2 regions of the Caldanaerobacter sp. genome follow, and region 2 is predicted to be linked to the other one. Evidence: predicted binding sites of a transcription regulator. Region 2 holds the regulator's gene; the other holds the start of a gene.
The links. Region 2 encodes HrcA, which represses chaperone genes, less so after heat shock. Its sites were predicted from a motif close to ATTAGCACTCANNNNNNNTGAGTGCTAAT; they were not measured.
Positions count from the first base shown of each region.

Region 1: groES (co-chaperone GroES) is a predicted target of HrcA. The motif match lies at 5,206-5,234, and genes of this name have one in related genera.

Region 1 is NZ_JBNATX010000005.1:33,148-42,847, forward strand. Features, by position in the region: gene guaA (glutamine-hydrolyzing GMP synthase) at 1-526, opposite strand, end outside; gene guaB (IMP dehydrogenase) at 542-1,996, opposite strand; gene ACPLVE_RS03245 (GNAT family N-acetyltransferase) at 2,352-2,954, shown strand; tRNA gene ACPLVE_RS03250 (tRNA-Arg) at 3,104-3,180, opposite strand; gene groL (chaperonin GroEL) at 3,265-4,884, opposite strand; gene groES (co-chaperone GroES) at 4,898-5,182, opposite strand; gene ACPLVE_RS03265 (hypothetical protein) at 5,415-6,401, opposite strand; gene ACPLVE_RS03270 (hypothetical protein) at 6,616-6,792, opposite strand; gene ACPLVE_RS03275 (hypothetical protein) at 6,853-7,038, opposite strand; gene ACPLVE_RS03280 (S8 family peptidase) at 7,368-8,585, shown strand; gene ACPLVE_RS03285 (DUF554 domain-containing protein) at 8,602-9,294, opposite strand; gene ACPLVE_RS03290 (DNA-3-methyladenine glycosylase family protein) at 9,295-9,700, opposite strand, start outside.
Region 2 is NZ_JBNATX010000008.1:5,858-15,557, reverse strand. Features, by position in the region: gene ACPLVE_RS04220 (hypothetical protein) at 1-1,309, shown strand, start outside; gene ACPLVE_RS04215 (glycosyltransferase family 4 protein) at 1,318-2,433, shown strand; gene ACPLVE_RS04210 (hypothetical protein) at 2,440-2,670, shown strand; gene lepA (translation elongation factor 4) at 2,694-4,505, shown strand; gene hemW (radical SAM family heme chaperone HemW) at 4,502-5,629, shown strand; gene hrcA (heat-inducible transcriptional repressor HrcA) at 5,734-6,765, shown strand; gene grpE (nucleotide exchange factor GrpE) at 6,779-7,423, shown strand; gene dnaK (molecular chaperone DnaK) at 7,442-9,262, shown strand; gene dnaJ (molecular chaperone DnaJ) at 9,320-9,700, shown strand, end outside.

The DNA of each region.
Region 1 (9,700 bases), on a different contig from region 2:
GAGAAACTTCTGGATGAAACTGAACACCATATAGTTTTTTTTCTACATTGGCAATCGCCGCAATCGGACAGTTGTCGGTAGAAGCTACAACCTTAAAACCTGGAGGAGGAAGTTCAATCTGATCTGTGTGGCTCATCCATACGATAGTATCTCTCTCTATACCTTTAAAAAGGGGAATTGTATTGTTTATCACGACCTCCGTCTTTCCGTACTCCCTCACAGGAGCTGGTGCAACCCTACCGCCTAAAAGTTCGGTCATAAGCTGCGCACCATAGCATATGCCCAAAACAGGATATCCAAGCTCAAATATCTCTTTATCACACTTGGGAGCATTCTTTACATATACGCTTGACGGCCCTCCTGAAAGCACAATCCCCTTGGGATCTATTTTCTTTACTTCCTCCGGAGGAATGTCATAGGGTACAATTTCACAATACACATTAGCCTCCCTTATCCTTCTTGCAATAAGCTGGGTATATTGGCCTCCAAAGTCCAAAATCAAGATGGTTTCACGCTTAATCCCCATCAAAGTATCCTCCTCTTACCTTAAATTATAATTGGGCGCTTCTTTCGTAATAATTATATCATGTGGATGGCTTTCAATTAATCCTGCCTGTGTTATCCTTACAAATTTAGTCTTTGTCCTTAATTCTTCAATATTTCTTACGCCACAGTACCCCATCCCTGCTCTTAATCCCCCAACCAGCTGGTAAACCGTATCTTTAAGCGGTCCCCTATAAGGTACTCTTCCTTCTACCCCCTCCGGCACCAATTTCCCTGTCTCTTCCTGGAAATACCTGTCCGAACTTCCTTCTTTCATGGCACCTAATGAACCCATACCACGATATACCTTGTAGCTTCTCCCCTGATATATCTCTATTTCTCCTGGACTTTCTTCGGTACCAGCAAACAAACTCCCTATCATAACAACAGAAGCTCCTGCCGCGATAGCTTTTACAATATCCCCTGAATACTTTATACCGCCGTCTGCAATAACAGGAACCCCGTATTTATCCGCCTCTTTAGCACATTCATAGATAGCAGTAATCTGCGGAACTCCTACACCAGCTACTACCCTCGTGGTGCAAATTGAACCGGGTCCAATACCAACCTTTACTGCGTCCGCTCCTCTTTCAATTAAATCTCTTGTAGCTTCTGCAGTAGCAACATTTCCCGCTATAAGCTGCACATCAGGATACTTCTCCTTTATTTTAGCGACGGCTTCCAAAACCCTTACTGAATGTCCATGAGCTGTATCTACTACTATAGCATCCACACCCGCTTCAATTAGCGCTTTTACCCTATCCATCATGTCTTTTCCGACCCCAACTGCAGCTGCTACAAGAAGCCTGCCTTTTTCATCTTTTGCAGCATTTGGAAATTCTGCAGCTTTTTCTATATCTTTTATAGTTATTAGCCCCTTTAACACGTTATTTTCGTCAACTAAAGGTAGTTTTTCTATCTTGTGTTTTTTGAGAATTTGCTTTGCCTCTTCCAGTGTGGTCCCGGGAGGTGCTGTTACCAGATTCTCTTTAGTCATAACTTCTCTTATGGGTTTGTTAAGATCATCTTCAAATCTTATGTCTCTGTTTGTTATGATACCGACCAGTTTGGAATCTACTGTGATAGGAACTCCAGAAATTTTATAACGGGCCATCAGTTCGGCCGCATCTTTTATAGTGTGGTCAGGAGAAAGATAAAAAGGGTCTGTGATTACGCCGTGCTCTGACCTTTTGACCTTGTCCACTTCCATTGCTTGTCTTTCAATGGACATGTTTTTATGTATTACTCCTATTCCCCCTTCTCTGGCTATAGCTATAGCCAGACGCGCTTCTGTCACTGTGTCCATCCCAGCGCTCATCAATGGAATATTCAACTTGATCTTTTTTGTAAGCTTCGTTTTTAAATCTACATCTTTTGGCAAAACATCAGATTTTGCTGGAAGCAGAAGGACGTCGTCAAAGGTCAGTCCCTCCATTACAAACTTCTCTTCCATTATTCCATCTCCTTTGCATTTTATTATAGCATACCTCATATTTAAAGTCTTTGCCAAATAATTAGAAGCTCTAAAAAAATTGTGGCCTTATAACTTATTTTCTCACCAATTCCGACAATTTTACTTTTCAATATATCAAATTTAAATTTTTTCGTCAATAATGACAGGAGTACTCGATAGGGGCTTTTTTAATTCCAATCACATTTTCTGCTTCATTATCTGCTGAAATCCTACAGTATCTTGCAGTATGAATACCAAATTTTACGCAAAAATGACAATTGCTTTTGTAGACTAAAAGATATGATAAAATTATGGTATAATCCAAAAAGCTTTGAGAACATGTGGAGGGTAAAAAATGAACAATATCCTTATAAAAAGAGGAAAACTCGAATATGCCAAAGATTTTTCTGAACTTATTTCCCTTTCCGCTCCTTCTTTCTTCCCTTATCTTTTTGGACCTAAAGTAAAAGAGCTAATGGAAAATTTATTTAAACAACCTAAAAATTTTTTCAGTTTTGAGCATTCAATCTTTGTTGAAATAGATAACAAAATAGCAGGAATGGTTTTAGGATATAGTTTTGAACAAAAGATAGAAGAAGAACTAAATACTGGTATACTTCTTGCTAAATATTTAAAAAGGGACTTTCTCAGAAAACTTCCTTATTTATTTAAAGCTGAGAGTATATTAGGGAAAATCACAAAAGAAGAATACTACCTGAGCAATATTGCAATATATTCTGAGTTTAGAGGTCTTGGATTAGGAAGTAAACTGTTAGAGGAAATAGAGCAAGAGGCAAGAAAACTAAAGTGCAAAAGGATAGTGTTGGATGTAGAGATAGAGAATGAAAAGGCGATTAAATTGTATGAAAAATTAGGTTATAAGATAATAGAGAGATCACCTCTTTTTAAAAGTAGGGATAAAAACTTTCAATTCTTCAAAATGCAAAAAGAGTTGTGAATTCTCTCACTTCTTCTTCCTTATCACAGGTGATTATTATCACAAGGTTATTACTGATTTTTAGCTTTGCAATAAAAATAAGGACTCTAACTTTTGCTGTTAGAATCCTTATTTTTTATGTTGTTATTTTTAATATACAAGTTTTAAAATGGTGCGCCCGAGAGGACTCGAACCTCCGGCACGCAGTTTAGGAAACTGCTGCTCTATCCTTCTGAGCTACGGGCGCACGGTTTTCACAGATTCATTTTATCAGACAATATAGAATCTGTCAAGGGCAGAAAAATTAAAAAGGCTGAGGAAGCCTCAGCCTTTACATCATGTCCATACCTGCGCCCGGAATATTCTTTTCTTTTTCTGGTATGTCCACTACTATAGCCTCTGTTGTTAGGATCATTGAGGCAATTGAAGCAGCATTCTGCAAAGCAGTTCTCGTAACCTTTGTCGGGTCTATAATACCTCTTTTGATCATGTCTGTAAATTCTTCTCTATAAGCATCATATCCAAAGTTCGGGTCTTTAGCGGCTTTAATTTTTTCTACAACTATTGAACCATCTACTCCTGCATTTTCAGCTATCTGTCTTACGGGTGCTTCCAAAGCTTTTAATACTATCATAGCACCTGTCTTGAAGTCTCCTTCTAATGAATCAACTACTTTCTGTACATCTTCCATAACATTAAGAAGTGCTACTCCGCCACCAGGAACTATACCCTCTTCTACTGCTGCCTTCGTAGCTGCAAGTGCGTCCTCTATTCTGTGCTTTTTCTCTTTGAGTTCTGTTTCTGTTGCAGCACCCACCTGAATCACTGCCACGCCACCAGCGAGTTTTGCAAGTCTTTCTTGTAATTTCTCTCTGTCATAATCTGAAGTAGTCTCTTCTATTTGAGCCTTTATCTGATTAATTCTCTTCTTGATGTCTTCTGGATTGCCTGCTCCACCTACAATTGTAGTATATTCTTTTGTGACTTTAACTTGTCTTGCACGTCCTAACATATCTAATGTAACATCTTTTAGGTCATAACCCAATTCTTCAGAAATTACTTGCCCACCTGTTAAAATAGCAATATCCTGGAGCATTTCTTTTCTCCTGTCGCCAAATCCAGGTGCTTTTACGGCTACGCAGGAGAAAGTACCTCTTAATTTGTTAACAACCAAGGTTGCTAAAGCCTCTCCTTCTACATCGTCAGCTATTATGAGAAGTTTCTTACCATGCTGTACTATCTGCTCCAGAAGTGGGAGTAAATCCTGAACATTTGAAAGCTTCTTGTCCGTTATGAGTATTACAGGCTCTTCAAGAATAGCCTCCATCTTTTCTGCGTCGGTTACCATGTAAGGTGAAATGTAACCCCTATCAAACTGCATACCTTCCACGACTTCAAGGGTTGTACCAATGGTCTTTGACTCTTCTACAGTAATTACTCCATCTTTCCCAACTTTCTCCATTGCCTCTGCAATAAGCTGTCCAATCTCTTCATCGGCGGCTGAAATGGCAGCTACATGAGCAATTGATTCTTTGTTATCGATAGGCTTAGAAATCCTTCTCAAACCTTCGACTGCGGCTTCCACAGCCTTCGTCATACCTCTTCTTAAAAGCATCGGGTTAGCGCCAGCTGCAAGGTTTTTGAGTCCTTCTAGTACCATGACCTGAGCCAATAATGTAGCTGTGGTTGTACCATCTCCTGCTACATCGTTAGTTTTTGTAGCAGCTTCTTTCAGAAGTTGTGCTCCTTGATTCTCAAAAGGATCCTCTAATTCAATTTCTCTTGCAATTGTAACACCGTCATTAGTAACAGTGGGAGTCCCGTACTTCTTATCAAGAACTACATTCCTTCCTCTTGGACCTAAAGTTACTTTTACAGTGTTAGCAACAGCATTAACTCCTCTTTCCAGAGCTTTACGCGCTTCCTCACCGTATTTGATCTGCTTTGCCATTTTCACTACCTCCTTATTCGATTATTGCTAGAATATCGCTTTCTCTTAAAAGCAAATACTCTTCTCCATCTAATTTGACTTCCGTCCCAGCATACTTGGAGAAAATCACTCTATCTCCCACCTTAACTTCTGGCTCAACTCTTTTGCCATCTATGTATTGACCTGGTCCTACTGCAACAACTTCTCCCTGTTGTGGCTTTTCCTTAGCTGTGCCAGGTAAAATAACTCCGCCTTTTGTTACCTCTTCAGACTGCAGGACTTTTACTACTACTCTGTCCCCGAGTGGCTTTAGTCTCATATCTCTCTATCCCTCCTTCCATTATTAGCACTCAAACTTTATGAGTGCTAATTCCAATCTCTATATTAATTTAAGTGGTAAAACATATCAAACTCGAATACAGCTCATTTTTGACTGTTTCGGACGATTATTTAGGGTTTTCCCCGCGTTATTTCGTGTTTATGCCGTTATTTATCATTTTAGGCTTTATTTCTTTCTTTTGTATCTTTTAATAAAAAAATACAGGGAATGATCACTCCCCTGATTGACCTTCTTTTTTATTATTCCCTACTTCTTCTGATTTATAATGCTTTAAGTAATTTATCATATTGTACATATACTGTTGCTGTTCTTTTGTGAGCATGGATTTTAAATTATCTATGACAGCCTGCTGTTCCTTTGAAAGTCCCTCCAGAATCTTTTCTTCCGGATTATCATTTTCTTCTACTTTTTCTTCTACTTTTTCTTCCACTTTCTCTTCTATTTTTGCATCGGACATATGAGTAATTTTTTCTTCCTGCAAAGTCTTAACTTCACTTTCTTCCTTCGTCCTTTTCCCTTTTTGATTCTCTTCTTCTACATGGTTTTTTTCATCTCTTGTCTGCCCTTTTATCTCCTTCATATTGTTCATAATACCCTCAGCTTTATTGATAACTTCCAAAAGTTTTATATTCCTTGCTAATTTGTCTGTTTCCTCCAGTTTCTCTTGAGGAATGAGCGGCCTTATAGCCTCATATATTTCTACTATTCTGTCAAAGGGGTTGGTTTTCTTGCCTTCTTTTGAGAACTTATCTATTTTTTCTTGCAAATTCTTTAAAGCCTCATGAAATTTCAAAAACTTATCAACTATTTCTTGTTTATCTTCAGATATGTAGGGTTTGATGGCATTTAAAATTCCAATCTTGTCGGGTTCTTTTTCTTCTTCTGTCTCTATGTCTTTTTCCGATAAAGAAAAAAGCTCTTTCTGGAGTTCTACTATCTCTGCCATTTTTGTAAACATCTCAACATAGTACTGTTCTTTTTTATTAAGATAAGGCTTTACGCTTTTCATAAACTCCTTTCCCTTAGTTATTATCTCATAAATGTCTGTTTTTTTCTCTTCAACATCCTCTTCTTTTTTAAGCTCTTTTTTTTCCTCTAAGTCTTTTTGCTCTTCATCTGTCTCTAAAAGCTGGTATTTTACAAAAGCCAGTATAAGAAGTTCTATCGCAATTATTTTAAGCAGGACTTCCCTTTGCAATGTAGATTCCCCCTATATCTTAATTGCTACATTAAAATATATGTAATGGGGCAAGTCTATATTATCATAGACTTACCCCTTTCCTTCTAATTTTTATCCAAGACGATTATACCTGGTATAAAGAGGAAGATTAGGAGAATTATTATAAAAATCCAGAACCAACCTGCCACAAATCCTACACCTTTTTCTTCCGGCATTTATTTCCCTCCCTTCCTCATGACAATCCAGCTAAAGACCACAGAAACTTTTTGACTTTTTTCCTCGGTTTCTCCTGTTGCAAAACTACAAGAAGTACAAAGAAGAAAAGAAGGCTATCTATTTCAAATTTTACATCTAAAATGACTGTGAGAATGACAAAGAAAAACAACAAAGTATCTCCTGATATATTCATTCAAATTCACTCCGTTCGGTTTAAGTAAGGGGCTCTACCAGAAGGGTAGAGCCCTTCAGTTTATTTTACCTCGTTAAAAAACCAACCCCATCCTCCATCCATTATTATGACTAACAGTATGAAGAAAAGCAGCAATGTCTCTAATGACCATGTTACATTGAGCCATCCACCACCTAATGCTAAGACTAATATCAAGAAGAAGAAGAGCAAATTAGTTTCGCCAAAAACCGTGCTTGTTCCAGCCATACAAATCCCCCTTCAATTCGAATTTATCCTAAATTTCATGCTTTAGGCTCTTCTACAATGATTCCTGGTACAAAGAGGAATATCAAGAGAATTATTATTATAATCCAGAACCACCAACCGAATCCTGCTCCGCTTTTATCTACTGGCATGAATTTTCCTCCTTTCAAGTTCTGCTTTTAAGTTTAAGGTCTTTTCAAGACCTACTACATAATATGAAGAAACATTCTAAGGTGACACTTTTTAAAAAAATCACTATCAAATTTTCACAAGACTCATATTGTGTTATTAGCAGAAAGGAGGTTCATGCTGTGAATATCATCCCTTTTATCATGGTCCCAAAAATCATTAAAGAAGCATCTTATATTAAGAAAATAGATAAAAGACTTCTAAACAAGGCTTCTTACCTAAGAAGTGAAACTGTCCCAATAATTCTCTACTCAAACCTCTCCTATGAGGTATTAAGATCTAGAATAGAAAAATTAGGGGGAAGTGTAAAATTTGAACTTCCCATAGTAAAAGGCTGGTCAGTAAATCTCCCCTGCAATAAACTCAAGCATTTAGCTTCTTTGAAAGGAATCCATTTTATAGCAGAAGATTCCGTTGTAAAATTACAGCTTCATATAGCCACCCAGGAGATAACTTCAAGAAATGCAAATGACCTAGGATATACTGGAAAAGGAGTAACCATAGCATTCTTAGACACCGGTATATATCCCCATCCAGATTTCACAAAACCCAAAAATCGCATATTGGCCTTTTACGATGTAGTAAATGGAAAAAAACAACCTTATGACGACAACGGCCATGGCACGCATGTAGCAGGAGATGCAGCTGGAAATGGCTATGCTTCTAACGGAAAATACAAAGGTGTCGCTCCTGAAGCAAATATAGTAGCGGTTAAAGTACTAGACTCTTACGGAAGAGGAAGCTCCTCTGATATTTTGGCAGGTATGCAATGGGTTTTAGACAATAAAGACAGATATAATATAAGGATCGTCTCTCTTTCAATAGGAGAGACTCCGGCTCTTCCAACTTTTTTAGACCCATTGGTAAGAGGAGTAGATAATTTGTGGAAAAATGGAATAGTAGTGGTGGTAGCCGCAGGTAATTCAGGCCCTAATTACAATTCTATTACTTCTCCTGGAACAAGCAGAAATGTAATAACAGTGGGAGCTGTAGATGACAAAAGAACACCGAATATAGAAGACGATGAAATAGCAAACTTCTCAGGAAGAGGAGGACCTTACCTTTACAAGCCAGATGTAGTAGCACCGGGAGTAAAAATAGTATCTACAGCTTCCGGCAATGTACCTTTCGGCGCCGACGAGATAATGATAAACAAACCTTACAGAAGTGCCACAGGTACTTCAATGGCTACTCCCATGGTAGCCGGAGCTGCAGCTCTTCTGTTAGAAAAAAATCCTCGTCTTACAAACATCGAAATAAAAAATATTTTAAAAAAGACTGCTGTTAAAATTAATGAGGCAGGCCTCTGGACACAGGGAAGCGGAATGGTAAATGTAGAAGAGGCTTTAAAAAAAGTGTGAGGAGGGAACCCCCTCCTCACAGCTTAATAAAATTCAATATGAATTGATAAAAAATTGGTATAAAAATGGAAGGTAACAAATTCCCAACCTTTATATTTTTAATCTCCAACATGTTTAGAGCAATGGCAAATATTAGAACTCCTCCTATTGAGGTCATATCATCGATTACGGATTTTACTAAAACTCCCTGTAAAAAAGATGCTCCAATCGTTATAGAACCCTGGTATAAAAATACAGAGAAAGCTGAAAAAACTACTCCAATCCCAAAAGTAGAAGCAAAAATTATGGAAGATATACCGTCTAACATGGATTTGGCAAAAAGTATGCTATGGTCCCCAGATAATCCTTCCTTTAACGAGCCGACTATAGCCATTGCTCCCACACAGTATATAAGGCTTGCGGTGACAAACCCCTTGCTTATGGTAGAAGCCCCATTTTTGCTAAATCTTTTTTCAAGTCCCTTTCCTAATCTATTCAGATAACCATCTATATCAATAGCCTCTCCTATTACTCCCCCTATCACAAGGCTTATAATAACCACCATTAAATTGTTAAATTGAAGTCCGCTAGAAATTCCTATGATAGCTACACTCAAAGCTACGCCCTGCATTACTATATTTTTAAATCTTTCTGGAATTCCTACCTTAAGAAGGGTTCCAATAGTACCTCCAACAATTATAGCAATCGAATTTACAATCGTTCCTAGCATTTATTCCTTCCTTTCCCCAAATATTTTCTTTCCCATCTCTCTCCCATAGTAGAATAAATACTGTTGAGCAAATCCGGATAACTCCCCAAATTTATCAATTGCAAATAATTGAATTTCTACAGGACTTCCTTCCCTCTTTAAATACAAATGTTCCATTATCCTCTTTATCCAGACATCTGTAGGGAATATATCATATCTTCCAATCGAGTAAAGAATCACACAATCGGCCACTTTTGGCCCAACACCGTTTATAGTCATCAATATATCCCTTATCTCGCTGGTAGTGTATTCATGAAGTTTCAAAAGATTAATTTCACCAGAGAATACCTTTGAAGCAGCATCAAAAATATATTTTGCCCTAAAACCACATTTTGTCTTTGCTATAGTTTCTACATCGTACATCACA
Region 2 (9,700 bases):
AAAAGATTTATCTTTAAAAAGCTATATTGTCCCTTTTGTGATTTTTGGTCCTGGTTTTACAGAAGGATATGCTGTTTCTGATACAACGAGAAGGACAGGCATTGTATCAAACTTAGATTTTATGCCCACGATTTTAAAGTATTTTGATATACCGATTCCGGCATATGTAACTGGACATCCTGTCTATAGTTCGGGGGTAAAAGGTTCTGTCCAATTTCTTTTAGAGGAAGGAGAAAGATTAGTTTTTAATTATTCTTCAAGGCCCATTTTTTTAAAGGCCTATGGATATTTTCAAATAGCTACTTTCATAATTTTAGCAATAGGACTATTTTTGATTAAAAAACATTTTTACTATGAAAAATATTTGTTATTCTTTATATCCGTTGTACCGCTTTCTTTTTTGCTCCTTCCTCTTTTTGACTATTACACTTTTTTTAAGTCAACATTTTTTCTTATAGGGTTAAGTATAGGAATTACTGCTTTATTAGCAGGCCTCTCAAGGTCTAGTTATTATTTCTATTTTTTGATATCTTTTATAACTATTACTTTTTTAGTTATAGATCTTGTGACAGGGCAGTATCTACTTAAGAATTCTCTTTTGAGTTATGATGTGATAGCTGGAGCACGTTTTTATGGGATTGGTAATGAATACATGGGGGTTTTGATTGGTGCAACTCTTTGTTTTGCAGCTTTTCTTTTTGAAAGATTTTCAAAAAGATGGGCTCTTTTTATGATTTCTGCTTTGTATATCCTTGTGCTGTTTTTAATGGCTTCGCCATCTTTTGGAGCTAAAGTTGGGGGAGCTATCACGGGTTTTGCAGTTTTTTCAGTTTCCATACTTTTATTTAAAGGTATAAAGGTAGACTGGAAGAGGGTTATTGCGATTGTGCTTTCAATTGTCGTAATTCTATTAGGGCTTTTTTACGTAGATTATCTAAAACCCTTTTCTTACCAGACCCACATGGGACAGACTTTTGCTTTAGTAAAAAGCCATGGTATTGGGGCACTTTTTCAAATTTTTGCAAGGAAGCTTTTGATGAATTACAAACTGATAAAGAATTCAATATGGTCGAGGGATTTAGCTGTCTTTTTTGCCCTTTTGGGAGTATTGGCAGTTGCTAAAAAAGAAGTGCTCAAAGAAATTTTTAAAAAGCATCCTCATATTTTAAAAAGCAGCATATCTGCTTTAATAGGGGCGATTGTGGCTCTAGCTTTTAACGATGCTGGAGTTATAGCTGCTTCAACTATGACAGTATTTTTAGGTCCCCTCCTTTTTCATCTTGTAATTGATGAAGTAGGCAAAGGATAGGTGATTTTATGAATAAGGTACAAATACTGTACATTATTAGAAAAGCCGAAGGTGGAATGAAAAGGCATTTGCTTTCTCTTATTAATTTTTTGGACAAGGGAAAGTATCACCTCGGAGTTGTGTGTTCTTTTGATAAGGAAACTCTCCAGTACTTAAAAAATAAAGGAATAGAGGTTTTCGAACTTGAAATTGGAGATGGTTTTAGTTTAGTAGAGGATATGAAGACTATCAGAAGATTAAGGAGTATAATAAAGGAGTTTAAAGCAGAAATTGTCCATATGCACGGTTTTAAGGCGGCTTTTGTAGGGAGAATAGCCGCACTCGGATTGCCTGTGAAAACAGTTGTAACTTTCCATAATTTCCCTCAATATGGCGAGGGGAAGGGTTTTAAAAATAGAGTTATTCTCTTTCTGCTGAGGTATTTGAATAAAAGGACTGATGCTTTCATAGCCGTATCTGAAGCTTTGAAAAAAGAAGTAGTTAGAGCTGAGAAGATAAATGGGGACAAAGTTCACGTTATATATAACTGCCTTGAGCAATCTTTTTATAAAGAAAAGCCTTTCGATTTGAGGGGGAGTTTTAAGCTTCCCAGCGATGCTTTTGTTGTAGGCACTGTTGCAAGGCTTATTCCTTCAAAAGGGGTTCAGGATTTAATAGATTTGGCTTTTCTGATGAAGGAGGAAAATGTATTTTTCTTTGTTGCTGGTGAAGGGCCTTATAGAGGGGAATTGGAGAGAAAAATAAGGGAAAAAGGGCTTGAAAAGAAGGTTTTTTTGCTTGGTTTTATAAATGATATCCAGTCTTTTTTAAAAAGTTTAGACGTTTTTATCTTACCTTCCCACAAAGAAGGTTTTGGTATATCTGTGTTAGAAGCGATGAAGGAAGGAGTACCCGTCATAGCTTATTCTGTTGGGGGCGTACCGGAGATAGTCAAAGATAGGGTAAATGGGTTTTTAGTGGAAAAAGAAGATATAAAAGGATTATATGAAGCTTTAGAGAGACTTTTGAAAGATGCTGATTTAAGGAGGACCTTTTCCCTAAAAGGTAAAGAAACTGCTGAAAAATTCAACTGCGAGGAGATGGTAAAAAAGACAAAAGAGATATATGAAAGGATAAGGGAATGAAAGAGTATGAGGCTTAAAAGGACAAAAGAGAGGAAAGAAAGGATTAGAAGAAAAAGACTTGTAATATTCGCGCTTTTGTTGTACATTTTTATTGTGATAGCAGGGCTTCTGAAAGCAGATTACAATTTTTATAAGATGCTAAATGGAGAGGGCAGAATAGGAATTCTTAGAGTCGAGTTATGCGATAAAGGGATTTTCATGGAGCTTTTTGGTAAGAAATTTGTTATAACTAAATAGGGCAACCTAAGAGGGGGAATAAAATGTCTGAAAGGATGAAGTATATTAGAAATTTCTGCATAATTGCTCATATAGACCATGGGAAATCAACTCTGGCAGACAGATTGATTGAGAGAACAGGGCTTCTCTCAGAAAGGGAGATGGATAAGCAGATTTTAGACAATTTAGAGCTTGAGAGAGAAAGAGGAATAACCATAAAATTAAAGCCTGTCAGGATGACTTACAGAGCAAAAGATGGCAATGAGTACGAACTGAATTTGATAGATACTCCGGGGCACGTGGATTTCACCTATGAAGTTTCCAGAAGCATTGCTGCTTGTGAAGGAGCTTTACTCGTAATAGATGCAAGCCAGGGTATTGAGGCTCAAACTCTAGCCAATGTTTATCTAGCCTTTGAGCATAATCTGGAGATAATACCAGTGATAAACAAGATAGACTTACCTGCCGCCGATCCTGACAGGGTAAAGAAAGAAATCGAGGATGTGCTGGGTATAGATGCTAGCGAGGCAATTTTAACCTCGGCAAAAGAAGGAATCGGTATAGATGAGGTTCTGGAAGCTATCGTAAAAAGAATACCACCTCCTGAGGGAGATGAGGATAAACCCCTTAAAGCCTTGATTTTTGATTCCTTTTACGATAATTACAAAGGTGCTATAAGCTTTGTCAGGATAGTCGACGGAAAAGTTAGAAAAGGCATGAGAATAAAGATGTTTTCTACAGGCAAGGTATTTGAAGTAACGGAAGTTGGAAGCTTTAGGCCCGACCTTTACCCTGTTGAGGAATTAAAAGCGGGTGATGTTGGCTATATAGCGGCTAATATAAAAAACGTTAGAGATACTCGCGTTGGAGATACGATCACAGATGCAGACAACCCTGCTGATTCTCCTTTGCCGGGTTATAAGGAAGTAGTGCCAATGGTATTTTGTGGAATTTATCCGGCCGATGGAGAAGACTATGAAAACCTTAAAGAGGCACTGGAAAAACTTCAATTGAATGATGCTTCTTTGGTTTTTGAACCGGATACGTCTGCCGCTTTGGGATTTGGATTTAGATGTGGTTTTTTGGGACTTCTCCACATGGAAATTGTGCAGGAGAGGTTAGAAAGGGAGTACAATTTAAACCTTGTTACAACTGCTCCCAGCGTAATTTACAGAGTATACAAGACAAATGGAGAGGTTATAGACCTCGACAATCCTACAAAAATGCCTCCTCCTACCCAGATAGAATATATTGAAGAACCTATTGTTGAAGCTACTATCATGGTTCCAACAGATTATGTGGGTTCTGTTATGGAACTCTGTCAGGAAAGAAGGGGAGTTTATTTGGGGATGGAGTACATTGAAAAGACAAGGGTACTTTTAAAGTATGAAATGCCTCTTAACGAAATAATATATGACTTTTTCGATGCGTTAAAGTCGAGGACCAGAGGTTATGCCTCTTTGGATTATGAGTTTAAGGGTTACAAAAAGTCGGACCTTGTAAAGTTGGATATATTGATAAATGGTGAAGTAGTGGATGCTCTTTCCATGATAGTCCATAAAGATAAGGCTTATGAAAAAGGTAGAAAAATAGTTGAAAAGTTAAAGGAAAATATTCCAAGGCATTTATTTGAGATTCCTATTCAAGCCGCCATTGGATCTAGAATCATAGCAAGAGAGACGGTAAAAGCTCTTAGAAAAAATGTTCTTGCAAAGTGTTATGGGGGCGACGTTACCAGGAAGAAAAAGCTTTTAGAAAAGCAGAAAGAAGGCAAAAAAAGGATGAGGCAGATAGGAACGGTAGAAATACCGCAAGAAGCTTTTATGTCAATTTTAAAGCTGGATGATGAGAAATGAGAGAAGTAGGGATTTACATCCATATACCCTTTTGTAAGAAAAAATGCTATTACTGCGATTTTAACTCCTATGCGGGCTATGAGTATTTAATGGAAGATTATTTAAAGGCCTTGTTGCAGGAAATTAGGTTCTATTCTCATCTTCAGCTCAAAGTAGTATCTATATATATAGGAGGGGGGACTCCCAATTTTGTTCCTCCTTCTCATATCGAAAGAATATTGAACGAAATTTACAGTTTTTATGCTGTATTGGAGGATGCGGAAATCACTATTGAAGTGAATCCGGGGCTTTTGACGGAGGATAAGATTAAAATATACAAAGCAAATGGGATTAACCGTATAAGCATAGGGCTTCAAGCCTTTCAAAACCGTCTTCTAAAGTATATCGGTAGAATTCACACAGTAGAGGATTTTCTTAAAAATTATTTTTTGGTGCGGAAATATTTTGATAATGTGAATGTGGATTTGATTTTTGCCCTCCCAACGCAAACTTTCGAGGAATGGCGGGAAACCCTTGTGGAGGTTACAAACCTTAAGCCAGAACATCTCTCTTTGTATAGTCTCATCATTGAGGAGAAGACTCCATTTGGCAAGCTTTATAAAGAAGGGAAACTTCCTTATGTAGATGAGGAAGAGGAAATAATGATGTACAATTGGGCGGTAAATTTTTTGAAAAATAAAGGGTATCACCACTATGAAATTTCTAATTTCGCTTTTCCAGGGAGAGAGTGCAGACATAACATCTTGTATTGGGAACTCAAAGAGTATCTTGGATTTGGTGCTGGAGCCCATTCTTACTTCGAAGGAAAGAGATGGAGCAATTACGAAAGGTTAGAAGAATATATCGATAAAATCTTTAAAGGCAGGGATTTCAGAAAAGAATTATTCGAGTTGTCTCTTGAAGACATGATTTCTGAATTTATGTTTATGGGGTTGAGGTTGAGAAGGGGAGTTTGTGAAGAAGAGTTTAAGAAGAGGTTCGGAATGGGACTTTTCGAAAGATATGAAGAGGTTTTTTCTAGGTATGAAAATATGGGGTTTATAGAAAGGAATGGAGATTGCGTGCGACTGACAGAGAAGGGGATATATGTTTCAAATGAAATTTTTGAGGCGTTCCTGCCCTAATTTACGCCAAAATAAGTATTGACAAAAAATTATAAGAGTGGTATTTTAAAAACATGGATTAGCACTCAATAAATGAGAGTGCTAATAAACATGGGGTGGTGAAAATGCCGTTAGATGATAGAAAGAAAAAGATTTTGTTTGCTGTGGTGACTGATTACATCTTGACGGCAGAACCGATAGGTTCAAGAACCATTGCAAAAAAGTACAATATGGGCGTAAGTTCGGCTACAATAAGAAATGAAATGGCAGACCTCGAAGAAATGGGTTATTTGGAGCAGCCTCATACTTCTGCGGGGAGAATACCTTCTGATAAAGGGTACAGGTTTTATGTTGATACTATATTAAAAAACTTTGTAAAAGAAGAAATAGTGCCTCCTCCCAAACCTCGAGAAGAAGTCATTGCAGAATTTGATGAGATCGTAAAGAAGTATGCAAAAATTCTGGCAGATATGACTCGTCATGCTACAGTGGCAAAGATGCCAAAATTAAATCCTGATAAAATCAAGAAATTGCAGCTTATTCCTGTTGCTTCAAATAAAATAATAATGGTGGTTGTAACTGATGCGGGAATAGTTAAAAATTATCTTCTAAATTTATGCCAGAATGTGGACAGAAATGTGTTTGAGTTTTTAAACAATCTGCTAAATGACAAGATTGTGGGCAAAAGCGAGAAGGCTATTTTTGAATTTCTTGATAAAGACCTTAGAAGGAACCTTGGAGAAATGGCTTTTATGGCAGATGAACTGATAAAAACAATACTTTTAAGTTTAAAACAGTTGCAGGAAACAGATGTATATACCGATGGTACCTTGCACATTTTAGATTTTCCTGAGTACAAAGACTTAAGCAAGGCGAAAAACTTCTTAAGTCTTCTTGATAACAAGTCTTTGCTCAATGAGGTTTTAGAACCTGTTGAGGATTTTGTGGATGTAAAAATTGGAAGAGAAAACAGATTTGAAGAGATGAGGGAATTAAGTGTCATTAAAACCACTTACAAGATAAATGACAGAGTAGTAGGTACCATAGGCATAATTGGCCCTACGAGAATGGATTATAAAAGGCTTATAAGCGAGCTTATCCTAATGACAAGGGAGCTTTCAAACCTCTTGTCTTCTATATATAATGATGAATTATGATGGGGTGATACATGTGGAAAATTTTGAAAAAGAAAAGATCGAATTGGATGAGAAAGACTTAAAGGAAATGAAAGGAGAAGGACCTCCTATCGTAGAAGGTCATCCAGAAGAGGTAGAAAATAAAATAGAAGAGAAGGAAGAAGAGATAGAAGAGTTAAAAGAAGAGGGAAAGGACGAAGTAAAGGAGCCTTCTCCTGAAGAAATCATTGAAGAGCTGAAAAGGAAACTGGAGGAAAAAGAAAAAGAAGCAAGCGAATATCTTGATATAGCTCAGAGAATTAAAGCGGAGTTTGATAATTATAGAAAACGGACAGAAAGAGAAAAAGCTGAGATGGTAATGTATGGGCAGGAGCAGGTCATAGTAGAACTTCTGCCTGTTGTTGACAATTTCGAAAGAGCTCTGTCAGCTGAAGGGGATTATAATTCTTTAAAAGAAGGTTTAGAATTAATTTACAAGCAGCTTAAAAAAGTGCTAGATAAATTTGAAGTAAGGGAAATTGAAGCAGAAGGAGAAATCTTCGACCCTTATAAGCACCATGCGATTGCGCAGGAAGAAGTAGAAGGGAAAAAGCCAAATGAAATCATAGAGGTATTTCAGAAAGGGTATTATATGAAAGACAAAGTAATAAGATATAGTTTGGTTAAAGTAGCAAAATAAAAAAGGAGGGTGAAAAATATGGGCAAAGTTATTGGAATTGACCTTGGCACCACTTTTTCATGTGTAGCTGTTATGGAGGGTGGTCAGCCGGTAGTTATACCTAATTCTGAAGGAACTCGCACTACTCCTTCTGTAGTGGCTTTTACCAAGGAAGGAGAAAGACTCGTGGGGCATCCAGCCAGACGACAGGCTATAATAAATCCGGAAAGAACTATAATGTCGATAAAAAGGCACATGGGAACAGATTACAAAGTAAAGATTGACAATAAAGAGTATACGCCCCAAGAGATTTCTGCTATGATTTTGCAGAAATTAAAAGCGGATGCTGAAGCATACTTGGGAGAAAAAGTAACTCAAGCAGTGATAACAGTACCTGCATACTTCAATGATAGCCAGAGACAAGCGACTAAAGACGCTGGAAGAATAGCAGGACTCGAAGTCTTAAGGATAATAAACGAACCCACTGCGGCAGCATTGGCATATGGGCTTGATAAGGAAGGCAATCAAAAGATAATGGTATATGACTTGGGCGGAGGTACCTTTGACGTTTCTATACTGGAGATTGGCGACGGAGTCTTTGAAGTTTTAGCTACGAGCGGTAACAACCACCTGGGAGGAGATGACTTTGACCAGAGGATAATAGACTGGTTGGCAGACAATTTCCAGAAAGAGCATGGAATTGACCTAAGAAAAGATAGAATGGCTTTACAGAGGTTGAAAGAGGCGGCGGAAAGGGCTAAGATTGAACTTTCTTCTGCTATGGTAACAAATATAAACCTTCCTTTCATAACAGCAGACGCTTCAGGCCCTAAACATATAGATGTGAATTTAACGCGAGCAAAATTTGAAGAATTGATTTCAGATTTAGTTGAGTCTACAGTTGGACCTGTTAAGCAGGCTTTGAGCGACGCAGGATTAAAGCCCGAAGATATAGATAAGGTTCTTTTAGTGGGAGGTTCTACAAGAATACCTCTTGTACAGGAAACGGTCAAGAAAATAATGGGCAAAGAACCTCATAAAGGAATCAACCCTGATGAAGCTGTTGCAATAGGAGCTGCCATTCAGGCTGCTGTATTAGCAGGTGAGATTAAGGACATATTACTTCTTGACGTTACTCCTCTTTCCCTTGGAATAGAAACTTTAGGAGGGGTTTTCACGAAAATTATAGAAAGAAATACTACTATTCCTGTAAGGAAGAGCCAAATTTTTACTACAGCTGCAGATAATCAGACTTCCGTGGAGATTCATGTGCTTCAGGGAGAAAGACCTCTGGCTAAAGATAACAAGAGTTTAGGCCGCTTCATATTATCTGGCATACCGCCTGCTCCAAGAGGAGTACCGCAGATAGAGGTTACTTTTGACATAGATGCGAATGGGATTGTACATGTTTCTGCAAAGGACCTCGCAACAGGAAAGTCACAACAGATAACTATAACAGGTAGTACCAATCTTTCTGAAGAAGAAATACAGAGGATGATAAACGAGGCTAAGCAGTACGAAGAACAGGATAGGAAGAAAAGAGAAGAAATCGAAATTAGAAACAAGGCTGATTCTCTCATATATCAAGCGGAGAAAACTCTCAAAGACCTGGGAGATAAAATGACTCAGGAAGAGAAGGATGAGATTAACAAAGAAATAGAAAATGTGAGAAAAGCCCTTGAAGGAACTGATGTGGAGGCTATAAAGGCGGCTTCTGAAAAACTTTCTGAAGCTTTCTATAAAGTTTCAACAAGGCTTTACCAGCAGGCGTCAGCTAGTGCAAATCCCGGAGGCAGTCAAGGTACATCTCAGGGCAATGTATATGAAGCGGATTACAAAGTTGAGGACGATAATAAATAAATTAGAACCAGGTTTTTTGCCTGGTTCTAATTTACGTAATGAAAGGTAGGTGAGAGAGTGCCTAAAAAGGATTTGTATGAAATATTGGGTGTAGATAGGAATGCAAGTCAGGAAGAAATAAAAAAGGCATACAGAAGGCTTGCCAAAAAATATCATCCAGACCTAAACCCTGGAGATAAAGAAGCCGAGCAAAAGTTTAAAGAAATAAATGAGGCTTACGAAATACTTTCTGACCCTCAGAAAAGGGCTCAATACGATCAATTTGGCCATGCAGCTTTTGAACAGGGGGGGTTCCAACAACAGGGCGGGTTTGGAGATTTTACTCAAGGTGGATTTGATTTTGACTTTGGCGGTTTTGGAGATATATTTGGTGATATTTTTAGTGATTTCTTTGGTACAGGTAGGAGAAAAGCAGAAAAGGGACCTAAAAAAGGTGCT